One region of the Pseudomonas graminis genome, then DNA from elsewhere that is predicted to be linked to it. Evidence: predicted binding sites of a transcription regulator. Region 1 holds the regulator's gene; each other region holds the start of a gene.
The links. The regulator sigma-54, encoded in region 1, starts transcription at its own class of promoters, with help from an activator protein. The targets are predictions, from matches to a motif close to ANTGGCATNNANNTTGCTNT.
Positions count from the first base shown of each region.

Region 2: the regulator sigma-54 is predicted to act here: its motif matches at 3,289-3,308, upstream of nirB (nitrite reductase large subunit NirB).
Region 3: the regulator sigma-54 is predicted to act here: its motif matches at 6,757-6,776, upstream of FX982_RS22320 (CmpA/NrtA family ABC transporter substrate-binding protein).

Region 1 is NZ_CP053746.1:665,095-673,245, reverse strand. Features, by position in the region: gene FX982_RS03110 (sensor domain-containing diguanylate cyclase) at 1-1,140, opposite strand, end outside; gene FX982_RS03105 (HPr family phosphocarrier protein) at 1,186-1,458, opposite strand; gene rapZ (RNase adapter RapZ) at 1,475-2,332, opposite strand; gene ptsN (PTS IIA-like nitrogen regulatory protein PtsN) at 2,335-2,799, opposite strand; gene hpf (ribosome hibernation-promoting factor, HPF/YfiA family) at 2,812-3,120, opposite strand; gene FX982_RS03085 (RNA polymerase factor sigma-54) at 3,197-4,690, opposite strand; gene lptB (LPS export ABC transporter ATP-binding protein) at 4,880-5,605, opposite strand; gene lptA (lipopolysaccharide transport periplasmic protein LptA) at 5,605-6,147, opposite strand; gene lptC (LPS export ABC transporter periplasmic protein LptC) at 6,134-6,706, opposite strand; gene kdsC (3-deoxy-manno-octulosonate-8-phosphatase KdsC) at 6,717-7,250, opposite strand; gene FX982_RS03060 (KpsF/GutQ family sugar-phosphate isomerase) at 7,251-8,151, opposite strand, start outside.
Region 2 is NZ_CP053746.1:2,994,057-3,002,207, reverse strand. Features, by position in the region: gene FX982_RS13505 (bifunctional nitrate reductase/sulfite reductase flavoprotein subunit alpha) at 1-2,932, opposite strand, end outside; gene nirB (nitrite reductase large subunit NirB) at 3,525-6,086, shown strand; gene nirD (nitrite reductase small subunit NirD) at 6,083-6,460, shown strand; tRNA gene FX982_RS13490 (tRNA-Asp) at 7,075-7,151, opposite strand; tRNA gene FX982_RS13485 (tRNA-Val) at 7,171-7,246, opposite strand; gene rdgC (recombination-associated protein RdgC) at 7,406-8,151, shown strand, end outside.
Region 3 is NZ_CP053746.1:5,029,347-5,037,497, reverse strand. Features, by position in the region: gene sigX (RNA polymerase sigma factor SigX) at 1-291, shown strand, start outside; gene FX982_RS22340 (OmpA family protein) at 399-1,433, shown strand; gene FX982_RS22335 (bifunctional protein-serine/threonine kinase/phosphatase) at 1,604-3,256, opposite strand; gene FX982_RS22330 (nitrate/nitrite transporter) at 3,308-4,519, opposite strand; gene FX982_RS22325 (ANTAR domain-containing response regulator) at 4,812-5,387, opposite strand; gene FX982_RS22320 (CmpA/NrtA family ABC transporter substrate-binding protein) at 5,400-6,608, opposite strand; gene FX982_RS22315 (quinone-dependent dihydroorotate dehydrogenase) at 6,881-7,903, shown strand; gene rmf (ribosome modulation factor) at 8,058-8,151, opposite strand, start outside.

The DNA of each region.
Region 1 (8,151 bases):
CGCCTTGAAGTGGTCTACGTCGATCATCAGGAGCGCCAAAGGTCGCCCTGAACGCATCCCGCGCGCCCATTCCTGCGCGAGCGCCTGATCCAGCTTGCGGCGATTGGCCAAACCCGTCAGCCCATCCGTCGACGCCAGGCCAGCCAGTTCGCGCTCGGCGTTCTGGCGCAGACGCAGTTGGCGACCCAACAGCCACGACAGCGAAAGGATGCCGATACACAGCAAACCGGTGGCGCCCGCCACCAGCAGGGCATTGCGCTTCCACACGGCGTAGACATCATCCTGGGATTGAGCGACCACGACGATCAATGGCAGATCCCCGACCCGCGAGAACGTGTACAGCCGCTTGGCGCCGTCGAGTTCGGACACGGCGGCAAAGCTGCCGTTGACCTCGTCCAGGATGCGTTTGAAGTTGGGGCGCATACTGAAGTTCTGGCCGACAAAGGTGCGATTGTTTTCATCGGGTTGGCGGGCGAGCAGCACGCCATCTGCGCTGAGCAAGTTGACGGTGCTGGTGGGGCCGATGTCCAGCGTGCGAAACAGCTGGTTAAAATACGACAGGCGCATTGATGCACTGGCGATGCCGACGAACTGCCCGGTGTCGGAGGGAAGACGCCGACTGAAACTGATGCACAGGTCCTTGAAGCCCCAGCGCGACAGGAAAGGTCCATCTACCACCAGCGCCAGCGAGCTGCTCTCCCGGTGTTTTTGAAAGCCTGGCCGATCGGAAAAGTTGTCTAGCCGAGGCGTCAGAGAAGTGGAATCGGCAACGATGCGCCCGGTCTCATCGAGCAGCACCAGATCGCCCTTGTAGGGCGCGGCCGTAGCCCGGTCGAACAGCACCAACTGCCGTAACTCCGGCGAAATCGTCATGACATCGGGTCGTCGCCATGCGGCGATCAGGCCCTGAAGAGAGGTGTCGTACAACTCGGCGTTACGCTGCACATCCGCATCGATCAACTGCACCACGTTGTTCGCCGAGCGCACGGCGGCTTCGTTGGCGGTGCCCAGCTCCCGAAACAATAACCAGGTGACGATGGCCAGGATGGCTCCCACCGCCAGGGCGCTGCCCAGCATCAGCATCTTCTCGGACCCTGATCTGATCCCTCGCGCTAATGGAGGCATGGCTGTCAGTGGCATCGATCATCTCTGACGGGGAATGGTAACGTCGTGCAGCGATAAGGCTTATTCGCCTTCGTCGAACTTGTTGTTGATCAGTTCTACCAGTCCCGCCAGCGCGGCATCGGCTTCGTCACCTTCGGTGGCCAGGTGGATCAGGGTGCCCTTGCCGGCGGCGAGCATCATGACGGCCATGATGCTTTTGCCATCGACCATGGTTTCCGGCGTGCGGCCGACCCGGATCTGGCAAGGGTACTTGCCGGCGACACCCACGAATTTGGCGGCGGCCCGGGCGTGCAGACCCAGCTTGTTGATGATGGTGATTTCTAGAGCGGGCATCGCGAGGGAGGTCCTTTCAGCTTAGGTCGCGGTGGCGGACCTGAACATTCTTGAGCGATTGCTGCAGCACCTGACCCAGACGTTCGGTCAGGTAGACGGAGCGGTGGTGTCCGCCGGTGCAGCCAATGGCAATAGTGACGTAGGCGCGGTTGCTGGCGGCGAAGCGCGGCAACCACTTATTGAGGTACGAAAAGATGTCCTGGAACATTTCCTCGACGTCCGGTTGAGCGGCGAGGTAATCGGCCACCGGCTTGTCGAGGCCCGACTGCTCACGCAGTTCGGGCTTCCAGTACGGGTTCGGCAGGCAGCGCACATCGAACACCAGATCGGCATCCACGGGCATGCCACGCTTGAAGCCAAAGGATTCGATGAGAAAGGCAGTGCCCGGCTCGGGTTTGTTCAGCAGGCGCAACTTGAGGATGTCGCGCAACTGATAGAGATTCAGGTGCGTGGTGTCGACCGTCAGATCAGCCAGATCGATGATCGGACCCAGCAGGGTTTTCTCGTCACGGATCGCTTCGGCCAGCGAGCGCGTTGCCGTGCTCAGCGGATGACGGCGACGGGTCTCGGAAAAACGCTTGAGCAGGGTAGGTTCATCCGCATCGAGGAACAGCACGTCGCACTGGATGTGCCGGGCGCGCACCTCGGCGAGCATGCGCGGAAATCGCGTCAGGTGACTGGGCAGGTTGCGTGCGTCGATCGAGACCGCTAGCAGCGGCTCAGCCAGTTCGCTGTTGATCAGCGCGCGTTCGGCCAGCTCCGGTAGCAGGCCGGCAGGCAGATTGTCGACGCAGTAGAAACCGCTGTCTTCAAGGACATCGAGGGCCGTGCTCTTGCCGGAGCCGGAGCGGCCGCTGACGATGATCATGCGCATGGTCAGTGACCGTTCTGGACGTCGAGCACGACGTTGTAGAGCTCTTCGTCGGTTTTGGCGCCGCGCAGGCGCTTACGCGCATCGTCACGGTCGAGCATGCTGGCGATCTGGCGCAGGAGTTCCAGATGAGCATCAGTGGCCGCTTCCGGGACCAGCAGCACAAACAGCAGGTCAACCGGTGCGCCGTCGATGGCGTCGAAATCGATGGGCTTTTCCAGATGGAGTACGGCGCTAACAGGCGTTGAACAGCCCTTCAGCCGACAGTGGGGAATGGCGATGCCATTACCGAATCCGGTGGAACCGAGCTTTTCACGGGCAATGAGGCTTTCAAACACGACCTGCTCATCCAGATCAGGCACTTGCGTGCCGATCATTTTGGCGATGCTTTGGAGTACGGCTTTTTTGCTGCCGCCTGGCACGTTCACGAGTGAACGGCCAGGGGTCAGGATATTTTCAAGTCGGATCATGGGTGGGGAGTGTCAGCGAGCAGTCGCGCCTTGCAGCAGACTTTGCTGTTTTTCCTTATGTTTTTTGAGTTGGCGGTCAAGCTTGTCGGCAAGCAGGTCAATGGCTGCATACATGTCGTCGTGTTCGGCGTTGGCAACCACTTCAGCGCCAGGAACGTGCAAGGTGGCTTCGATTTTCTGCTTGAGCTTCTCGACCTCCATGGTGACCTGCACATTCGTGATCTTGTCAAAGTGGCGCTCCAATCGGGCGAGTTTCTCGCCGACGTAGGTACGCAGAGGTTCAGTCACTTCCAGCTGGTGTCCACTGATGTTGACTTGCATACAGCTTCTCCTTCGTTGCCAGTGCATTAAGTGGCAGGCGTGATGCCTGCCACTGGAACGCTTTGACGTGTGACCTTTACATCAGTCGCTTGCGTTCGCTGGACGGCGAGATCCCGAGGGATTCGCGGTACTTGGCGACTGTGCGACGGGCCACTTGAATGCCTTGTGCTTCCAGTAAACCAGCGATCTTGCTGTCACTCAACGGCTTTTTCTGATTTTCCGCGGCGACCAGTTTTTTGATGATCGCGCGAATCGCCGTAGACGAGCATTCGCCGCCTTCCGAGGTGCTGACGTGGCTGGAAAAGAAATATTTGAGCTCGTAGATCCCGCGCGGCGTATGCATGAACTTCTGCGTGGTCACCCGGGAAATCGTCGATTCGTGCATGCCGACCGCTTCAGCAATGTCATGCAGAACCAGCGGCTTCATGGCCTCGTCGCCGTACTCCAGAAAGCCGCGCTGGTGTTCGACGATCTGCGTGGCCACCTTCATCAGCGTCTCGTTGCGGCTCTGCAGGCTCTTGATGAACCAGCGCGCTTCTTGCAGCTGATTGCGCATGAACGTGTTGTCGGCACTGGTATCGGCGCGACGCACAAAGCCTGCGTATTGCGGATTGACCCGCAGGCGCGGCACGGATTCCTGGTTCAGCTCCACTAACCAGCGCTCGTTATCCTTGCGCACGATGACGTCAGGTACGACGTATTCGGGTTCGCTGGATTCGATCTGCGAGCCCGGGCGCGGGTTGAGGCTCTGGACCAGCTCGATGACCTGGCGCAGGTCGTCTTCCTTGAGCTTCATGCGGCGCATCAGTTGCGCGTAGTCGCGGCTGCCCAACAGATCGATGTACTCGCTGACCAGCTTCTGCGCTTCTGCCAGCCACTTGGTTTTGGCTGGCAACTGGCGAAGTTGCAGCAGCAGGCATTCGCTCAGGTTGCGGGCGCCGATGCCCGCAGGCTCGAACTGCTGGATGCGGTGCAGAACGGCTTCGATTTCGTCCAGTTCGATATCAAGCTCGGGATCGAACGCGTCGAGCAATTCTTCAAGTGTTTCGTCGAGGTAGCCCTGGTTGTTGATGCAGTCGATCAGGGTCACGGCGATCAGGCGATCGGTGTCCGACATCGGCGCCAGGTTGAGCTGCCAGAGCAGGTGGCTTTGCAGGCTCTCGCCAACGGAGGTGCGGGTGGTGAAATCCCACTCGTCATCATCATTGCTGGGGAGACTGCTGGCGCTGGTCTGATAGACGTCTTCCCACGCCGTGTCGACCGGCAGTTCGTTGGGGATGCGCTCGTTCCAGTCACCCTCATCCAGATTGTCGACGGTAGGCGCCGACTCCTGATAAGTGGGTTCCTGAACGTCAGCGTTGGGCTTTTGCTCTACGTTATCGGCCAAGGGGTCGGCGTTGTCGAAATCGTCGCCTTCCTCCTGCCGTTCCAGCATCGGGTTCGACTCCAGCGCCTCCTGAATCTCCTGTTGGAGATCCAGCGTCGACAACTGAAGCAAGCGGATTGCCTGTTGCAGCTGAGGTGTCATCGTCAGCTGCTGGCCCATTCTCAAGACTAGCGAAGGTTTCATGGCAGGGCTTAACACCTTATTCGCCGGCGCACTGCGCGCCATTTACTACCAGGGCGCCGAGGGCGCCAACTTAAGCAAATTATATGCCTGAAGCTGGAGGGTTTGCCTAGAGTGTGATGACAATTAAAAAACGAGGTCGGCGATGGCATCCGTTATGGAAGGGCGCACGACCTCATGTCATCACTGCGGTTACAGGCGGAACTCGTGACCTAGATACACTTCCTTGACCAACTGGTTGGCCAGGATGGACTCGGCGTCGCCTTCGGCAATCAGCTGGCCATCGTTGACGATGTAGGCGGTTTCGCAGATATCCAGCGTTTCACGCACGTTGTGGTCAGTGATCAGCACGCCGATCCCTTTGGCCTTGAGGTGGTGAATGATCTGCTTGATGTCGCCTACGGAAATAGGGTCAACACCGGCAAACGGTTCGTCGAGCAGAATGAATTTCGGCGAAGTGGCAAGGGCGCGTGCAATTTCCACACGACGGCGTTCACCGCCCGACAGGCTCATGCCCAGGTTGTCGCGGATGTGGGTGATGTGGAATTCCTGCAGCAGGCTTTCCAGCTCTTTGCGGCGGGCCGCGCGATCAAGCTCCTTGCGGGTCTCAAGGATCGCCATGATGTTGTCCGAGACGGAGAGCTTGCGAAAGATCGACGCTTCCTGTGGCAGGTAGCCAATACCGGCACGGGCGCGGCCATGCATCGGCTGGTGGCTGACGTCCTGGTCGTCGATCAGCACGCGACCCTGATCCGCCTGAACCAGGCCGACGATCATGTAGAAGCAGGTGGTCTTGCCGGCGCCGTTGGGGCCGAGCAGGCCAACGATCTGGCCGCTCTCGATGGACAGGCTGACGTCACGTACGACCTGGCGGCTTTTATAGGCCTTGGCCAGGTGTTGGGCTTTCAGCGTTGCCATTACTGGGCCTTCTGCTGGTCGGTTTTCTTTTTCGGCTGGATGACCATGTCGATGCGAGGGCGTGGTGCGGTGACCTTGGTGCCGTTGGCGCGGCCGGCGTTCACGACCTGCTTGACGGTGTCATAGACAATTTTCTCGCCTTCGGACGTGTTGCCGTCGTTGACCACTTTGGCTTTGTCGATCAGCACGATGCGGTTCTGCGCCGCGAAGTATTGAATAGTGACGCCCCAGGCCTGAACGATCGGCTTGTCCACCGATGGCTTCTGCTCGTAGTAGGCCAGGTTGCCCACGGACGTGAACACGTCCACGTCGCCTTGCGGTGTGCGGGTGATGGTCACAGTGTTGCCGGTGATCTTCATCGTGCCCTGGGTGATGATGACATTGCCTTTGTAAGTGGCGATGCCTTGCTTGTCGTCCAGCTGCGCGTCATCCGACTGGATGTGGATGGGTTGATCGCGATCCGTCGGCAGAGACCAGGCGCTCGCGCTTCCCAGTGCTGCGCCCAGGCCGAGCAAAAAAGGAAGGGTTTTAACGAGCCTCATACTGTCCTCTTACGTTGGATAGCAGGTTCATCCTGCTTTCTTTCAGATACGCTTTCATACCCGTGCCGGTCGTTACACCGCCAAGGCCGTCGATTCTAACGGGTTGGGCAGTCTCCGCATATTGCTTCTGCGGGAATACAGTCATGCGGCTGCTGGTGATGATAGTGGTGCGGTTCTTTTCGTCGGTGCGGTTGATGCGCACCGAGTCGATCAGCTCGACGTGATCACCGCCCGGCGACACCTCGGCACGAACGCTCTGTACATGCCAGGGGAAGGTCGAACCTCGATACATCTGCAGCACCGGCGTGGTCATCAGGGTGACGTCGGTGGCTTTCAGGTGCTCGACCTTGTCGGCGGTCATGTCGTACTGCATGGTCCCGTCGGGCAGGTACTGAATGCTGTGGGCGTTGGTCGCATAGTAATCGACAGCGCTTTCATCCACGGCAGCCTTGGGTTGATCGAGGAAGCTTTCCGGACTGATATTCCAGTAGCCGACCGCTGCCAGCAGCAGAGCCAGCACCCCGAACAGCAGAAATGTTCGAAACTTTTTGCTCAGCATAAATGCACTTCTATAGGTAGGCGGCGTGAGCCGCTTCGAGGTTGCCCTGAGCCTTCAGGATCAACTCGCAGAATTCGCGGGCAGCGCCTTCGCCGCCACGTGCCTGGGTGGTGCCATGGGCATGCTCGCGGACGAAGCCGGCAGCGTTGGCAACCGCCATGCCCAGACCGACCCGGCGAATGACCGGCAGATCAGGCAAATCGTCACCCAGATACGCGACCTGCTCGTAGCTTAGATTCAGTTGCTGCAAAAGCTCATCGAGGACCACGAGTTTGTCTTCGCGGCCCTGATAAAGATGTGCGATGCCGAGGTTCTTCGCCCGCCGCTCAACCACGGGGGTCTTGCGCCCGCTGATGATGGCGGTGGTAACGCCAGAGTTGATGAGCATCTTGATGCCCTGGCCATCGAGCGTGTTGAACGTCTTGAATTCGCTACCGTCTTCGAGGAAATACAGGCGCCCATCGGTGAGCACGCCATCGACATCGAAGATCGCCAGTTTGATGTTCTTGCCGCGTTGCATCAGGTCATTCATATCGGCGCTCATTTACATGACTCCTGCGCGGAGCAGGTCTTGAAGGTTGAACGCGCCAACAGGGCGATCGTTCTCGTCGACCACGATGAGTGCGCCGATCTTGTTGTCTTCCATGATTTTCAAGGCTTCGGCCGCAAGCATCTCCGGGCGCACGGTCTTGCCGTGGACGGTCATCACTTCATCGATGCTGGCCTGTCGTATGTCGATCGGGCGATCCAGGGTGCGACGTAAATCACCGTCCGTGAAGATACCGGCAAGGCGGCCATCGCTCTCGATGATGGCGGTCATGCCCAGCCCCTTGCGGGTCATTTCCATCAGCGAATCGCGAAGCGGCGTGCCCCGCGCAACCTGCGGGAGGTCGACGCCAGTGTGCATGACATGCTCGACCTTCAACAGCAGCCGGCGACCCAGCGCACCGCCCGGGTGGGAAAAGGCGAAGTCTTCGGCGGTGAAGCCTCTGGCGTCCAGCAGCGCAACGGCCAGGGCGTCGCCCATGACCAGCGCCGCCGTGGTGGAGGAGGTGGGCGCCAGATTCAGCGGGCAGGCTTCTTTTTCGACCCGCGCATTGAGGTTGACGTCTGCGGCCTTGGCCAGCGTTGACTCCGGGTTGCCGGTCAGGCTGATCATCTTGATGCCCAGGCGCTTGATCAACGGCAGCAATGTGACGATCTCGGCTGTCGTACCCGAATTGGACAGGGCCAGGATGATGTCAGCGCTGGTGATCATGCCCATGTCGCCGTGGCTGGCCTCGGCCGGGTGCACGAAAAACGAAGGGGTGCCGGTGCTGGCGAGCGTGGCGGCGATCTTCTTGCCGATATGCCCTGACTTGCCCATGCCGACCACGACCACGCGGCCCTGACTGCCCAGAATCATGTCGCACGCGTTGACGAAATCGGCATCTATATGCGCAAGC
Region 2 (8,151 bases), 2.3 Mb from region 1:
CCTTTATGCCGCGCACCGGTTGGTCGGCGTTCAGCCCCGTGAGTTCGAGCAGTTCGTTCACCAGCTCAGGGCAATTGCGCGGCCAGACCCCCAAGGCATCGCCCGCTTCATAGGTCATCCCCGAGTCCTCAAGGCTCAGCCCCAGTTGCCGCGTGTCCTTGGCGGCACCGTGCCCATTCAGTCGCCGATTGAGCGACAAACGCGCGAGATGGGGCTGTGTTCTTGAAGGCTGGTTCCCACAAAGCTGCGCTTCATCGCTGATCGACGGGGTAGGAAGATTCAGCGACAGCGCCTGCTGCAACCCGGTGAACCAGCTGTCTGCGTGGGCCTGGTATTCGCCGTCGCACTCGACTCTGGCGATCAGCCGTGAAGCGCCCAGCTGTTGCAGGCGCTGGTCGAGGTTCTTGCCGTGCTGGCAAAAGCGGTCGTAACTCGAATCACCGAGCGCCAGAACGGCGTAGCGCAGCGACTCCAGACGCTCGTTCCGGGCAGCCAGTATTTGCCAGAATCGTTGCCCATTGTCGGGAGATTCGCCATCGCCAAACGTGCTACTGATCAGCGCGACGTTCTGCAGCTGGTCCAGACGCTCGGAAGAAAAACTGTCCATCGCCGCCACCTGAACCGGCACACCGGCAGTCTTCAACCGGTCGCCGAACTGCCGGGCCAACGCTTCGGCATTCCCGGTCTGGGATGCCCAAAGCAGCGTCAACAGCGGCGCATGATTGGGTGCCGTCTGCGTCTCGGCCGCCGCTTGGGGCAAATCGAGGAAGCGATGCCCGATCAGCTCGACCTTGCGCAAGGCGACCGCGCAGCACTTGAATTCGGGCTGCCGGGAGATCGGGTCGACGGCGTCGTTGGTCACGGCGTTGATCGCCAGCTTTTCGCCGTACACGTCATTCCAGTGAAAGGGCGCGAAGCAGTTGCCCGGCAGGACACGGTTGCTGATCACCGCAGGCAACACCGCCAGCCCCCGTGCGGAACGGATTTCCACGCCATCGCCTTCGCGGATGCCCAGCGCAAGGGCATCGTCAGGGTGCAGTTCGACGAACGGGCGTGCATTCAGCGCGTTCAGCGTCGGCACTTTCCCGGTCTTGGTCAGGGTGTGCCATTGGTGCTGCAGGCGGCCGGTGTTGAGCACCATGGGAAATGCATCGTTAGGCAGTTCAGCCGGCGGCATGTGCGGACGTGGGAAAAATACCGCCTTGCCGTTTGCGGTGGGAAATATAATCGGCCGCCGTGGCGTGACGCCTTCCTTGACTGGGCCCGCACCGCTATCGCTGAGGTAGCGAATCGGACTGCGCACGGTCTCGTCATCTGGCGCGCACGGCCACTGCAAAGACTGATCCCGCAGCCGCCCATAACTTGCGCCGCGAATGTCGTAGCCCGTGGCGGGGTTCCAGGCCTGTTTGATTTCTTCGAACACCTCCTCTACCGAGGCGTAACTGAAGGCGTCGGCGAAGCCCATTTCACAGGCGACGCTGGCGATGATCTGCCAGTCGGGCAAGGCCTGCCCCGGCGCATCGACGGCTTTCTGTGTCAGGTTAAGGGTGCGCTCGGAGTTGATCATCACCCCTTCCCCTTCCGCCCAGAGCGCGCCCGGCAACAAGATGTCGGCGTAGCGATTGGTTTCGGTGTCGAGGAAGGCGTCCTGAGTAATGACCAGCTCGGCGGTTTTCAGGGCGTCGATGACCGTGGTGCGGTTGGCGACACTGGCCACCGGGTTGGTGCAGATGATCCAGCAGGCCTTGATCACGCCGTCGCGCATCTGCTCAAACAGGTCGATGGTGCCGCCGCCGGGCTGGTGCGGAATGCTGCCCTCGGGGATGCGCCAGAGGTCTTCGATGAAGCGGCGGTCGGCGTCCACTAACACCGAGCGCTGTCCGGGAAGTCCTGGGCCCATGTAGCCCATTTCCCTTCCGCCCATGGCATTCGGTTGGCCGGTCAGGGAAAACGGACCGCTGCCGGACCGACAGATCGCCCCGGTCGCCAGGTGCAAGTTGCACAACGCATTGGTGTTCCAGGTGCCGTGGGTACTCTGGTTCAGGCCCATGGTCCAGCAACTCATCCACTCCTGCGCCGCGCCGATCATCTGCGCGGCCTGACGGATTTCTGCTTCGCCCAGGCCGGTGATCTGTGCGACGTACGCGGGCGTGTACGCGGCGAGGAAGCCGGGCATGACGTCCCAGCCCTGGGTGAACGAGGCGATGAAATCGGCGTCGGTGTCGCCGTTCTCCACCAGCAAGTGCAACAGGCCATTGAGCAGCGCGAGGTCAGTACCCGGTTTGATTTGCAGGAACAGGCCGGCCTTGTCGGCAGTGGCACTGCGCCGGGGGTCGACGACGATCAGCTTCGCCCCGGCCTTGACCCGGTCCATCATGCGCAGGAACAGGATCGGATGACAGTCAGCCATATTCGCGCCGACCACGAAAAACAGATCGGCTTTGTCGAAATCATCGTAGGACCCGGGCGGGCCGTCCGCGCCCAACGAGAGCTTGTAGCCGCTGCCCGCGCTGGCCATGCACAGCCGCGAGTTGGACTCGATATTGGCGGTGCGCACAAAACCTTTGGCGAGTTTGTTGGCCAGGTATTGCGCCTCCAGGGACATCTGCCCCGAGACGTAGAACGCCAATGCGCCCGGGCCGTCGCGATCCAGAATCCCGCGCAGGCGCCGGGCGCTTTCGCTGATCACTGCGTCCATGGCAGCGCGCACCGGCTCGTGGCTGCGCTGACGGCGGATGTACGCGAACTCCATCCGTCCCGACTCGGCAATCGCCTGGCCGCAGGTGATGCCTTTGGTGCACAGACGGCCGAAATTGCTCGGGTGAGTCTTGTCGCCGACCACCTTGATGACTCGGTTGTCCTCGACCTGCAGGACGATGCCGCAACCGACGCCACAATAAGGACACACGCTCTTTACGCTGCTGCTCGCCATATTCCGTTTCCTGAAAGCAAAAAAAGACGCCCTGTTCTCATCCGTTGAAAAACGGAGAGCACACGGCGCCTTTGTCGTGAATATGGCAATCGGCGTTGATTGCCTGTGGACACGGTGTTGCAAACGACAGGCCAGCCTGGCTGGAAGACGTGCAGCGGAGGTTTTCAGTGGATTTCACTGATGTGATGACTGGACGCTGAGCTTCACAGTGGGGCGCACCAGGGTAAATCGCACCCTTTTCGAGCCGGCACCGTTCGCTATCAAGGGCGATGAGATCGAATGACGATCACGCTTATGGCCCGTCAAACCTTCGCGTCTGGCGGGGACGAAAGGCGTCCGACACCTGGACATTCTCCACTGGCACAGCCATTGCTACGTCTTATCAAGTCCAGCCTGAACACACGGTTGGCAGCCCTGGCCGGTCAACGCGGACCGCCAGCCGTTCGCGGCATCGGGCTCACCAGGTTGGCGTCGACACTGTGGTCGGGCGGCAACCCTTAAAAGAACAGGCAAAGGCGCCTGGAACCGAGAGGTTCCGGGCGCCTTTTTTTTTGCTCTCGAAAAACCTGATTGGCCTTGGCCGGGACTCGATATGAACACCACAGTCGCCCCACTCAACGACGTCCAAACCCTGATCGTCATCGGCAACGGCATGGTGGGTCACCACTGCGTCGAGCAGCTGATCGCCGCCGGCGCCCTTGAGCGCTACCGCATTCATGTGTTCGGTGAGGAAGGCCAGCGCGCCTACGACCGCGTGCATCTGTCCGAATACTTTGGCGGTCGCGACGCCGAGTCACTGGCGATGAGCGCTGCTTCTTTATATGAGCAGACCGGGCTTGCGCTGCACCTGGGTGTGCCGGTGCTGGAAATCGACCGGGCGCGGCGCGAAGTGGTGACCGCCAAGGGCCACTTCAGTTACGACAAACTGGTGCTGGCGACGGGTTCCTACCCTTTCGTGCCGCCCATCGAAGGCGCTGAAGGCCATTCGCGACTGGTCTACCGCACGCTGGATGACCTCGACACCATTCGCGCCGCGGCCAGTCAGGCGAAACGCGGTGTGGTGGTCGGCGGCGGGCTGCTGGGACTGGAAGCGGCCAACGCGCTGAAGTCACTGGGACTGGAAGCCCACGTGGTGGAATTCGCGCCGCGCCTGATGCCGGTTCAGCTGGACGATCACGGCGGCGCCGCCCTGAAGGCGCGCATCGAAGCGCTGGGGGTTGGCGTGCATCTGTCTCGCGCGACGCAATCCATCAGCGCGGGTGCGGAATACCGCTACCGGATGAATTTTGCCGGCGATGAATTCCTCGAAACCGACCTGATCGTTTTCTCCGCCGGCATTCGTCCGCAAGACGCCCTCGCCCGTCAGTGTGAGCTGGCGCTGGGCCCGCGCGGCGGCATCGCCATCGACGAACATTGCCGCACCAGTGACGCCGACATTTTCGCCATCGGCGAGTGCGCGGCCTGGAACGGCAGCGTTTTCGGCCTCGTCGCGCCGGGTTATCAAATGGCCCGCAACGTCGCGGCGCAATTGTGCGATCTGGACGCCGAGCCGTTCTTCGGGGCGGACATGTCGACCAAACTCAAACTGCTCGGCGTCGACGTCGGTTCCATTGGCGATGCCCATGGCGCGCTGACGGGCGCGCGCAGTTACCGGTATATCGATGAGGCCACCGGCAGTTATCGCCGCCTGGTGGTGTCCGCCGATGGCAAAAAAGTGCTCGGCGCCGTGCTGGTGGGCGACAACAGTTATTACGACACCTTGCTGCAATACGCACAGAACGGCATCAAGCTGCCCGCCGATCCTTCGAGCCTGATCCTGCCCCACAGCGACGGCGCGCCGACCCTTGGCGCTGACGCCCTGCCCGCCACGGCAACCGTTTGCTCATGCCACAACGTGAGCAAGGCGTCGATCTGTTCGGCCATCGACGGCGGCTGCACGGACCTCGCCGGGCTCAAGGCCTGCACCAAGGCGGCCACCGGTTGCGGCGGTTGTGCAGCGCTGCTGAAAAGCGTGTTCGAGCACGAACTGATTGCCCGCGGCGTCACCGTCGATAAAAGCCTGTGCGAGCACTTCGCGTTCACGCGTCAGGAGCTGTACGCCTTCGCCCGCGTTGAAAACATTGAAAGCTTTGACGAGATGCTTGCCCGCCACGGCAAAGGTCATCTGGGTTGCGACATCTGCAAACCCACCGTCGGCTCGATCCTCGCCTCGTGCTGGAACCGGCCGATCATGGACCCGTCGCTGGTGCCGCTGCAGGACACCAACGACACCTTCATGGCCAACATGCAGAAGAACGGCACGTACTCCGTGGTGCCGCGCATCCCGGCGGGTGAAATCACCGCGGACGGCTTGATCGCTATCGGCGCGGTCGCGAAGAAATACGACCTGTACACCAAGATCACCGGCGGCCAGCGCATTGACCTGTTCGGCGCGCAGTTGCACGAGCTGCCGGACATCTGGGCCGAGCTGATCGCTGCCGGATTCGAGACCGGCCATGCCTACGGCAAATCGACACGGACGGTGAAGTCCTGTGTCGGCAGCACCTGGTGCCGTTACGGCGTTCAGGACAGTGTACAAATGGCGCTCAACATCGAGGACCGCTACAAAGGCCTGCGCTCGCCGCACAAGCTGAAGTTCGCGGTGTCCGGCTGCACCCGCGAATGCGCCGAAGCCCAGAGCAAGGACATCGGCGTGATCGCCACGGAGAACGGCTGGAATCTGTACGTGTGCGGCAACGGTGGCATGCGCCCGCGCCACGCCGAGCTGTTCGCCACCGATCTGGACGACGAGACGCTGATTCGCTACATCGACCGGGTGCTGATGTTTTACATCCGCACCGCTGACAAGTTGCAGCGGACGTCGGTCTGGCGCGAGTCCCTTGAAGGCGGGCTGGATTTTTTGAAAGCGGTGGTGGTCGAGGACAGCCTTGGGCTCGCTGCCGAACTGGAGGCGCAGATGCAGTTGGTGGTCGACCGTTATGAATGCGAGTGGGCGAACGCGCTGAAGAGCCCGGAGAAACTCAAGCGCTTCCGCACGTTCGTCAATGACAAGGCCGCTGACCCGGACATTCATTTCGTCAAGGAGCGCAGCCAGCGTCGTCCGGCTCGCGCTGAAGAGCTGAATCTGATTGCCGCTGTGGAGGTTGCACGATGAGCCAGGCCAATGCTGCAGTAATGGAGATGCCGAAGACTCAGGTGTGGCGCGCGGTGTGTGCGCGTGAGGATCTGGTGCTGAATTCCGGCGTGGTTGCGTTGGTGGGCACTGCGCAGGTGGCGTTGTTTTATGTGGCGTCCATTGGTGGCGCGCCGCAGGTGTTTGCGATGGACAATCGTGATCCGGTCACGGGGGTGAATGTGATTGGTCGGGGGTTGATCGGCAGTTTGGGCGGGGATCTTGTGATCGCTTCGCCTTTATATAAGCAGCATTACCGACTCAAGGACGGTACGTGTCTGGAGGATGCGGCGTTGCGGCTGCGGACTTGGCCGGTGCGGCTGGTGGGCGATGTGGTCGAGGTAAATGTCGGATAAGTTCGCTGGAGTCTGGATCCGCGGCGTGGCTTAGAAAGATCCAGGGCGTCTGCCTAACGGCAGACTGTTTCGCCTTCGGCGAGTTACTTGGAAAAGCACCCCAAGTAACCAAGGGTGCCTGCTCTCGGTTGGGCCCGACTTCGTCGGGTTCCTTCACTCCGGCCTCGCTCCGTGGGCCCGCGCCGAACGGACATCCATGTCCTGACGGCGCTCTCGCCGCATCCATGCGGCTCGGCCCACTGCGCGAGACCTGCGTTCAGCCTGCACCCAAGTCGCGATTGGCGGTGACTGAGCCTTTTGTGTAGGAAGATCAAAAGCAGATCACAAGCAGATCAACAGCTTCCCGGCTGAAGCCGGTCCTACAGCCGGGATCGACGCCACTTCTGCTGGATGCACGCGCCGCTTTTAGTGGGACCGGCTTTAGCCGGGAAGAGGTCGGTGTGAGCGATTCCAGATTCTCGGGGTGAACCTGATCGTTCCCACGCTCCGCGTGGTAACGCAGCCCGGACGCTCTGCGTCCTGCGGGCACTCACCAAATCCCGGGCACAAAAAAAGCGACCCGAAGGTCGCTCTCTTTGTCGTTACGAGGAGTTCAAGGGCCTCGTAACTCAATATGGCGCAGCGGACGGGACTCGAACCCGCGACCCCCGGCGTGACAGGCCGGTATTCTAACCGACTGAACTACCGCTGCGCGTAACACTTGAAACGAATGGTGGGTGATGACGGGATCGAACCGCCGACATTCTGCTTGTAAGGCAGACGCTCTCCCAGCTGAGCTAATCACCCTTCGCTTCGGTGTGGCGCGCATTCTACGGAGCGATCAAAAAGCTGGCAAGCACTTTTTGAAATAAATTTTATAATCCTTCCAAAGGCTTACATCAGGGTTGGCCGCAGGGTCGCAGCAGCGAATAATGCCCCCCTTTGTATAAAGGAGAGATGTACCCCATGTGGTTCAAAAACCTGCTTGTCTATCGCCTGACCCAGGACCTGCCATTTGACGCCGAGGCGCTGGAAACCGCGTTGGCGACCAAGCCTGCACGTGCCTGTGCCAGCCAGGAGTTGACCACTTACGGTTTCATCGCCCCGTTCGGCAAGGGCGAAGACGCGCCACTGGTGCACGTCAGCGGTGATTTCATGCTGATCTCGGCGCGCAAGGAGGAACGCATCCTGCCCGGCAGCGTGGTCAACGATGCATTGAAAGAGAAAGTCGAAGAGATCGAGACCGAGCAGATGCGCAAGGTCTACAAGAAGGAACGCGACCAGCTCAAGGATGAAATCATCCAGGCCTTCCTGCCCCGCGCCTTTATCCGTCGCTCGGCGACCTTCGCTGCCATCGCCCCCAAGCAAGGCGTGATTCTGGTCAACGCTTCCAGCCCGAAGCGCGCCGAAGACCTGCTGTCGACCCTGCGTGAAGTGGTGGGCTCGCTGCCCGTCCGCCCCGTCACCGTCAAAACAGCGCCAACCGCCGTGATGACCGAATGGGTCAAGACCGGCGAAACCGCCGAGCACTTCTTTGTGCTGGACGAATGCGAACTGCGCGACACCCACGAAGACGGCGGCGTTGTGAAGTGCAAACGTCAGGACCTGACCAGCGACGAAATCCAGCTGCACCTGAGCACCGGCAAAGTCGTCACTCAGCTGTCGCTGGCGTGGCAGGACAAGCTGTCGTTCGTGCTGGACGACAAGCTCGG
Region 3 (8,151 bases), 1.2 Mb from region 1:
TACAGGAAGGAGCGGCGAAAGCGTCGGTTGCTGGACGCTTTGAGTCTTGACCCCCTCGAGGAAGCGTCGGAAGAAAAGACGCCAAAACCAGAAGAAAAGGGCGGGCTTGATCGTTGGCTTGTGCATGTGAATCCGATTGACAGGGAAATTCTGGTGCTACGATTTGTCGCAGAGCTGGAATTTCAGGAGATCGCAGACATCATGCACATGGGCCTGAGTGCCACGAAAATGCGTTACAAGCGGGCACTTGATAAATTACGTGAGAAATTTGCAGGCGTTACCGAAACTTAACTCGGTGCAAATATCTCTAACGAGCAGGCAAGTTCTGATAGACTTGCCGACGAGTTGTCTCTCGCTAAGGGGGACTGCTTTACAATCACCAGATGGGGATTTAACGGATGAAACTGAAAAACACCTTGGGCTTGGCCATTGGTACTATTGTTGCCGCAACTTCGTTCGGCGCTCTGGCTCAAGGCCAAGGCGCAGTCGAAATCGAAGGCTTCGCCAAGAAAGAACAGTTCGACAGCGCTCGTAACTTCAAAAACGACGGCAACCTGTTCGGCGGTTCTGTTGGCTACTTCCTGACCGACGACGTTGAATTGCGTCTGGGCTATGACGAAGTGCACAACGTCCGTAGCGACAATGGCCAGAACATCAAGGGCGCGAACACCGCTCTGGACGCTCTGTACCACTTCAACAACCCAGGCGACATGCTGCGTCCGTACGTTTCGGCTGGTTTCTCCGATCAGAGCATCGATCAGAACGGCAGCAACGGTCGTAACCGCTCCACCTTCGCCAACATCGGCGGCGGTGCCAAGCTGTACTTCACTGACAACTTCTATGCCCGTGCTGGCGTTGAAGCTCAGTACAACATCGACCAGGGCGACACCGAGTGGGCGCCAAGCGTCGGTATCGGTGTGAACTTCGGCGGCGGTTCGAAGAAAGTTGAAGCAGCACCGGCTCCAGTAGCTGAAGTGTGCTCCGACAGCGACAACGACGGCGTTTGCGACAACGTTGACAAGTGCCCTGACACCCCTGCAAACGTGACTGTAGACGCTAACGGCTGCCCAGCTGTTGCTGAAGTCGTTCGCGTTGAGCTGGACGTTAAATTCGACTTCAACAAGTCGGTTGTGAAGCCAAACAGCTACGGCGACATCAAGAACCTGGCTGACTTCATGAAGCAGTACCCACAAACCACCACCACTGTTGAAGGTCACACTGACTCCGTCGGTCCTGACGCTTACAACCAGAAGCTGTCCGAGCGTCGTGCAAACGCCGTTAAGCAAGTTCTGGTTAACCAGTACGGTGTTGGCGCTAACCGCGTAAACTCGGTTGGCTACGGCGAATCCCGTCCAGTTGCTGACAACGCAACTGACGCTGGCCGCGCTGTAAACCGTCGCGTAGAAGCACAAGTAGAAGCCCAAGCTAAGTAATTAGCCTCGCTTCACGAAAAACCCGGCCTCGGCCGGGTTTTTCTTTGCCTGCGATTTAACCCTGGCTGCGATCCTTTCGCCTGAGAATTCGCTGTCTAGGTGTCTAAGCCAAGAGAGTTGCATCAATGTGGATCCATCTAAGTCGGTGCCCTTAAACGACTAAGTCCGTACTAGCGTTTGAACAGCAACACCCACAAAACCAGATTGATCATCAGCGAGATCAGTGCGACTGCGCGCCAGACCTTGAGCGGCTCACGCTCCAGCAGCGGCGTAGTACGTTGGTTCCGCGGCGTCAGCTCGCCCTGTTTAAAGTGCACGAGCCAGTGCTCGGCGGTTTCGAAGCGCTTCAGCGGATCAGCCTGCAGGGCGCGTTGCAGATGCTGGTCCAACCATTCCGGCACATCTGGACGGTAACGACTGGCGGGCAACGGATTGCCAAAGCGCCGGCGCTGGAAGGGCTCGACTTCGCCGTAGGGATAGTGACCGGTCAGCAGGAAATACAGCGTGACGCTGGCGGCATACAGGTCGAAACCAGGGCTGGGTTCTGCGCCTTCGAAAGCTTCAGGCGCCATGAAGCTGGGCGTGCCGGGCACGTCGCTGGCTTGATCCACTGACAGACCTGGGCTGTAGGCGAGCCCGAAATCCAGAATGCGCACACCTCCCGCCTCCTCAAGCAGCACATTCTCCGGCTTGATGTCACGGTGAATGATGTTGCGCCGGTGCAGCAGACCGACGGCAGCGATCAGTTCCCGGGCCAGATTCAACCACGGCGACAGCGCCATCGGCCCTTCCTGATCGAAGCTGTCAGCCAGGGTATGGCCGGCATACTCGCGCATCACGTAGTACAGATGCTGGCGCTGGCCGAGGGGGTGAAGCTCGGGAAAGAAGCGACCGGCGACGCGACGCACGAACCACTCTTCGAGCAGCAAGGCCTCCGCCGCGCCGGCCTCGTCAACCCGTGAGGGCGGCAGCGTCTTCAGTAACCACGGTCGCTGTTGACTGTCGCGTACGCGGTAGAGCAGCGATTGTCGCGAGTCGCTCAAACGCGTTTCGACCTGCCAGCCTTCAAACATCTGGCCTGCCTTGAGAAAGGGTGGAGCTGGCCACTGCTGCAGTTGCAACAGCGTCTCGCCCAGGCTGTCCGAGCCCAGTTGATCGACCTGAATCATCAAGGCGCTGGCGTTATCGGCGCTGCCAGACAGATGCGCGGCGTTGACCAGCGTTCTGACGGCCGTGTCCAGATCGGCCTGCTCGTTGAGAATCGAACCGATTCGGTCATCGCCCAGCGTTGCCCACACGCCGTCGCTGACCAGCAGCAGCCGCTCGCCGATGCGCAGTTCACCGTCCCGATAATCCATGACCACGTATTGATCCAGGCCCAGCGCCCGTTTCAGCACATGCTGCATGTCCGGCTGTTCCCAGACATGGTCCTGGCTGATGCGCTGGAGCAGCCCTGCATGCCAGCGGTACACGCGGCAGTCGCCGACATGGGCGAGGGTGAAGCGACGCCCGCGCAGGATTAGGGCGCTGAGGGTGGTCAACAAGCCATTGGCCAGCAGCCAGCGGTTTTGTGCCAGCAGCAGGCGGTCGAGGGCCTGGACGACGCTCCAGGTTTCCGGCGTCGCGTAGTAGTCCATTGCCAGCGCTTGCAGCGTGGCGCGGGATGCCAGGCCGCCGTCGGCGCACTGGCTGACGCCGTCAGCGAGGGCGAACAGATAACCCTTGCTGGCGGCCAGCGCCGGAGCAGGAGTGACCACGCGAATGGCATCCTGATTTTCCGCCCTGGGCCCGGTGGCGCTGAACTCGGCGACGCGGAGTTGCAAGCCGTTCGCTCTGGCAGCAACTGCCGGAATCGGCTGATCGACACTCACGGCCTAGACGCGGGCGGCGGTAACGGCGGCCGAGCCCCAGGTGGTTCTCCAGCGACGCTTGACGTTCATCAGGCCGAACCAGGCCAGCACGCCAAGGAATGCGAACAGCCACAGGCCCAGTTGGTACTCGCCGGTGTTCTGCTTGATCGCGCCGAGCCCGGCGGCCAGCAGGAAGCCACCGATGCCGCCGGCCATGCCGATCAGGCCGGTCATCACGCCGATCTCTTTGCGAAAACGTTGCGGCACCAGTTGAAAGACCGCGCCGTTACCAGCGCCCAGGCCGAGCATGGCCGCGACGAACAGCGCCAGTGCGGCCCATGAGCTGGGCAGGTTGAAACCCACGGCGGCGATGCAGATCGCGGCGACGGCGTACATGCCTGACAGCGTGCGAATCCCGCCAAAGCGGTCGGCGAGGGCGCCGCCCAGTGGCCGCATCATGCTGCCGCCGAAGACGCAGGCGGCGGTGTAGTAACCGGCGGTCACCGGGCTCAAACCGTATTGATCGTTGAAATAGCCGGGCAGGGCGCTGGCCAGGCCGATGAAGCCGCCGAAGGTCACGCTGTAGAAGAACATGAACCACCAGCTGTCGCGGTCGCCCAAGGCCTTGAAATAGTCAGCCATGGATTTGGCTTTGGGCCGTTCGGGGGCATTCTTTGCCATGAGCGAGAACGCGATGAGGGTCAACAGCAGCGGCGCCACGGCAAAACCGAACACGTTGTTCCAGCCGAAGCTGGCCGCGAGTACGGGTGCGATCAGGGCCGCGAACACGGTGCCCGAATTGCCGGCACCGGCGATGCCCATGGCTTTGCCCTGGTGCTGCGGCGGGTACCACTGGGAGGCCAGCGGCAGCGCCACGGCGAAGGACGCGCCGGCCATGCCGAGGAACACGCCGAGCAGTAGCGCCTGTTCATAGCTGTGAATACCCAACTGCCAGGCGCCCAGCAGCGCGGTGATGACGATGACCTGGCCGATGATCCCGGCGGTCTTGGGCGAAAGCTGGTCGGCGAGCATGCCCATGATGAAACGCAGCACGGCGCCCGCCAGAATCGGCGTTGCGACCATCAGGCCGCGTTGCTGGGTGGTCAGGTGCAGATCGGCGGCGATTTGCACGGCCATGGGACCGAGCAGGTACCAGACCATGAAGCTCAGGTCGAAATACAGGAACGCTGCGAACAGTGTCGGTTTATGGCCGGCTTTCCAGAAACTCGTGTTCATCTAACACCTCATCTGCAGGGATTCGCGTTCGGTCGAGAGGTTGCTCGCACCGCTACGGGTCAGGTCTTGCAGGTGAAGCACCAGACCGGTACTCCACCCGCCCCGATGTGTTCAGGGCAAAAACGAAAAAACGCCGCAGCCCTGTGCGCTTTCGCGAAGGGGTGCGACGTCTTTGTCGTGAGTGGGCAACCGCCGTTGGTTACCTGTTGGTTCTACTTAGCAATACGTGGGCCAAATGAGCGACGGGCCGCGGTCTGGACTGAATAAGCAGGCGCGGCCCGGAAAGGAAGGCTCAGCCCAGCAGTTCACTCATGGCAATGATCTGCTCCGCCACTTGAATCAGCTTCTGCTGCCGGCTCATGGCCTGACGTCGCATCAGGGTGTAGGCCTCTTCCTCGTTGCACTGCTTCATCTTCATCAACAGGCCTTTCGCCGTCTCGATACGCTTACGTTCTGCCAGTTGCTGATCGCGGGCGTGCAATTGCGCGCGTAGGTCCTGATCGCTTTCGAAGCGGGCCATGGCGACGTCGAGAATCGGCTGCAGGCGTTGTGCGTGGATGCCTTCGACGATGTAGGCGCTGACCCCGGACTTGATCGCCTGGCGCATCACAACGGGGTCGTGCTCGTCGGTGAACATCACGATCGGGCGCGGCAGATCGCGGGTCACCAGCACCACTTGCTCCAGCACGTCACGGCCCGGCGATTCGGTGTCGATGAGAATCACGTCCGGACGCACGGCCTGGACCCGGGCGGGCAGGTCGATGATGAGCCCGGATTCGTCGATCACCTCAAAACCGGCTTCGGTCAGCGCGGCCTTAAGGCGCCCGACCTTTTTGGGCGTGTCGTTGATCAGCAGGATTCGCAGCATGGTGGCGTCTCCTCAGCGATCAGCATGAACGGGGGCGGAATCGGCCAGCGCGTGCAGCTTGAAGCTGCGGGCGTAACGCGCCGGGTCGCTGCCGTCCCAGATTTTGCCGTCGATCAACTGGCTGCTGCGCATGGGCGAAGGCGGTACGGCAATGCCCAGCGCCTCGGCGGCCTGGCTGTACAGCCCCAATTGCTGGACGCCGCGGGCGACGCCGAGGTAATCCGGGTCTTCACGCAGCAAACCCCAGCGGCGGAACTGGGTCATGAACCACATGCCGTCGGACAGCCAGGGCATGTTGACCCGACCGTCGCCATGGAAGCGGATGGCGTGGTGGTCGTGCCACTGGTTGCCGAGCCCGTCGTCGTATTCGCCGAGCAGCCGCGATTCGATGGTGCCCACCGGTGCATTGACGTACTCGGCGGCGCTGAGTAATTGCGCGGTGCTGCGCCGGTTGTCAGCGCTCTCTTCGATGAAGCGACTGGCTTCGAGCACGGCCATCACCAGCGCCCGTGCTGTGTTCGGGTACTGCTCGGCGAATTCCAAGCTGCAGGCCAGGACCTTTTCCGGGTGATCCGGCCAGATGGCCTGGGACGTCGCCAGGGTGAAGCCCAGGTTCTGCTGAACCGCGCTGGCACCCCACGGCTCGCCGACGCAAAAGCCGTCGATGCGTCCGGCCTGCAAGTGCTCGACCATCTGCGGCGGCGGCACCACCACGCTGTCGACGTCGCGCAACGGATGGATGCCCTGACTCGCGAGCCAGTAATACAGCCACAAGGCGTGATTGCCGGTGGGGAAGGTCTGGGCGAAGGTCAGTTTTGAGTCGCTTTGGTGCGTGCGCCGGTCCAGTGCATCAGGAGTGGTCACGCCCGCGTTTTGCAGCGACCGCGACAAGTTGATGCTCTGACCGTTCTGATTCAGCCCCATCAGCACCGCCATGTCCTTCGCCGGTCCGGCCAGCCCCAGCTGGACGGCGTAGACCAGACCGTAGAGGCTGTGGGCCGCATGCAGCTCGCCGCTCACCAGTTTGTCGCGCAGGTTGGCCCACGACGTCTGCCGGTGCAGGTTGATGTGCAGGCCATAGGGCTGGGCGAAGCCTTGGGTCGCGGCGACGATCAGCGAGGCGCTGTCGGTGAGCGCCATGAAGCCAAGGTCGACGCTGGCCAGTTCGGGTGCATCGCTGCCGTCGACCCACGTCAGCGAGGGGGTGAGCGTGTGGTTCATGAGTGCCATTCCGCGTGGAGGCCGAAGCGGCTTACAGCGCTGCCGATCGTCCAAAAAAAACGTCGCCTCGCCCAGGTTGAACCGGGGCGACAGCGACGTCATTGTCCTGTGTCTCGCTCCGCCGTTGGATCGAGTCGATGCAAGGATTAAAGCAAGCGATATGCCAGCGGCGAGCGGGGGTGCCAGCAAAGTTCTCGACATGCCTCGCGCTCCCCTGCAGCGGCGTTTATAATCCGCCGCTGATCCCAGCCGCAAACGAGCCGCGCCCGCCCATGTATAACCTGGCCCGCCAGTTACTGTTCAAACTCTCCCCGGAAACTTCCCACGACCTGTCCATCGACCTGATCGGCGCGGGCGGGCGTCTGGGGCTCAACGGCCTGTTCAACAAGGCGCCGATGCAATTGCCGGTGACCGTCATGGGCCTGCGCTTCCCCAACCCGGTCGGGCTGGCGGCGGGGCTGGACAAGAACGGCGCGGCCATTAATGGTTTTTCCCAGCTGGGCTTCGGTTTTGTCGAGATCGGCACCGTCACGCCGCGTCCGCAGCCGGGCAATCCGAAACCGCGCATTTTCCGTCTGCCCCAGGCGGATGCCATCATCAATCGCATGGGCTTCAACAACCTGGGCGTGGACAATCTGGTCAGCCGGGTGCAGGCCGCGCAGTACAACGGCGTGCTGGGCATCAACATCGGCAAGAACGTCGACACTCCGGTCGAGCGGGCTGTCGACGACTACCTGATCTGCCTGGACAAGGTCTACGCCCACGCCAGTTACATCACCGTCAACGTCAGCTCGCCCAACACACCGGGCCTGCGCAGCTTGCAGTTCGGTGATTCGCTCAAGCAACTGCTGGAAGCCCTGCGGGTGCGCCAGGATGCGCTGACTCAGATCCATGGCAAGCGCGTGCCGCTCGCCATCAAGATTGCCCCGGACATGAGCGACGAAGAAACCGTGCTGGTGGCCAGCGCGTTGCTGGAGTCGGGGATGGACGCGGTGATTGCGACCAACACCACCCTCAGCCGCAAGGGCGTTGAAGGTCTGCCCCACGGCGATGAAGCGGGTGGCCTGTCAGGCGCGCCAGTGCGCGAGCAGAGCACGCACATCGTCAAGGTGTTGGCCGCTGAGTTGGGTGGGCGCTTGCCGATCATTGCGGCTGGCGGCATCACCGAGGGCAGGCACGCGGCCGAGAAAATCGCCGCTGGGGCGAGTCTGGTGCAGATCTATTCGGGCTTCATCTACAAGGGGCCGGCGCTGATTCGCCAGTCGGTGGACGCTATCGCAGCAATGCCTCGATAATCATCTGAAACGAAAAGAGGGGTTCCGACTGGAACCCCTCTTGGGCCTTGGCCCGCCGCCCGGGTGGGACGTGCGTGGTTACGGTGAAGCGGTCAGATGTTTTAAAAACGTTGGTTCAAGAAGCTTTAGGTCAGGCTGTAACGTGAGGGTTGCGTCAGCCGACCGCGTGAAGTTCGTTGAGTCTGTGAATGCCCGCAGTGCCGGTCATACCGTCCCAGTTGTCGCCGCGTCCTTCTCGCCAGCCATTG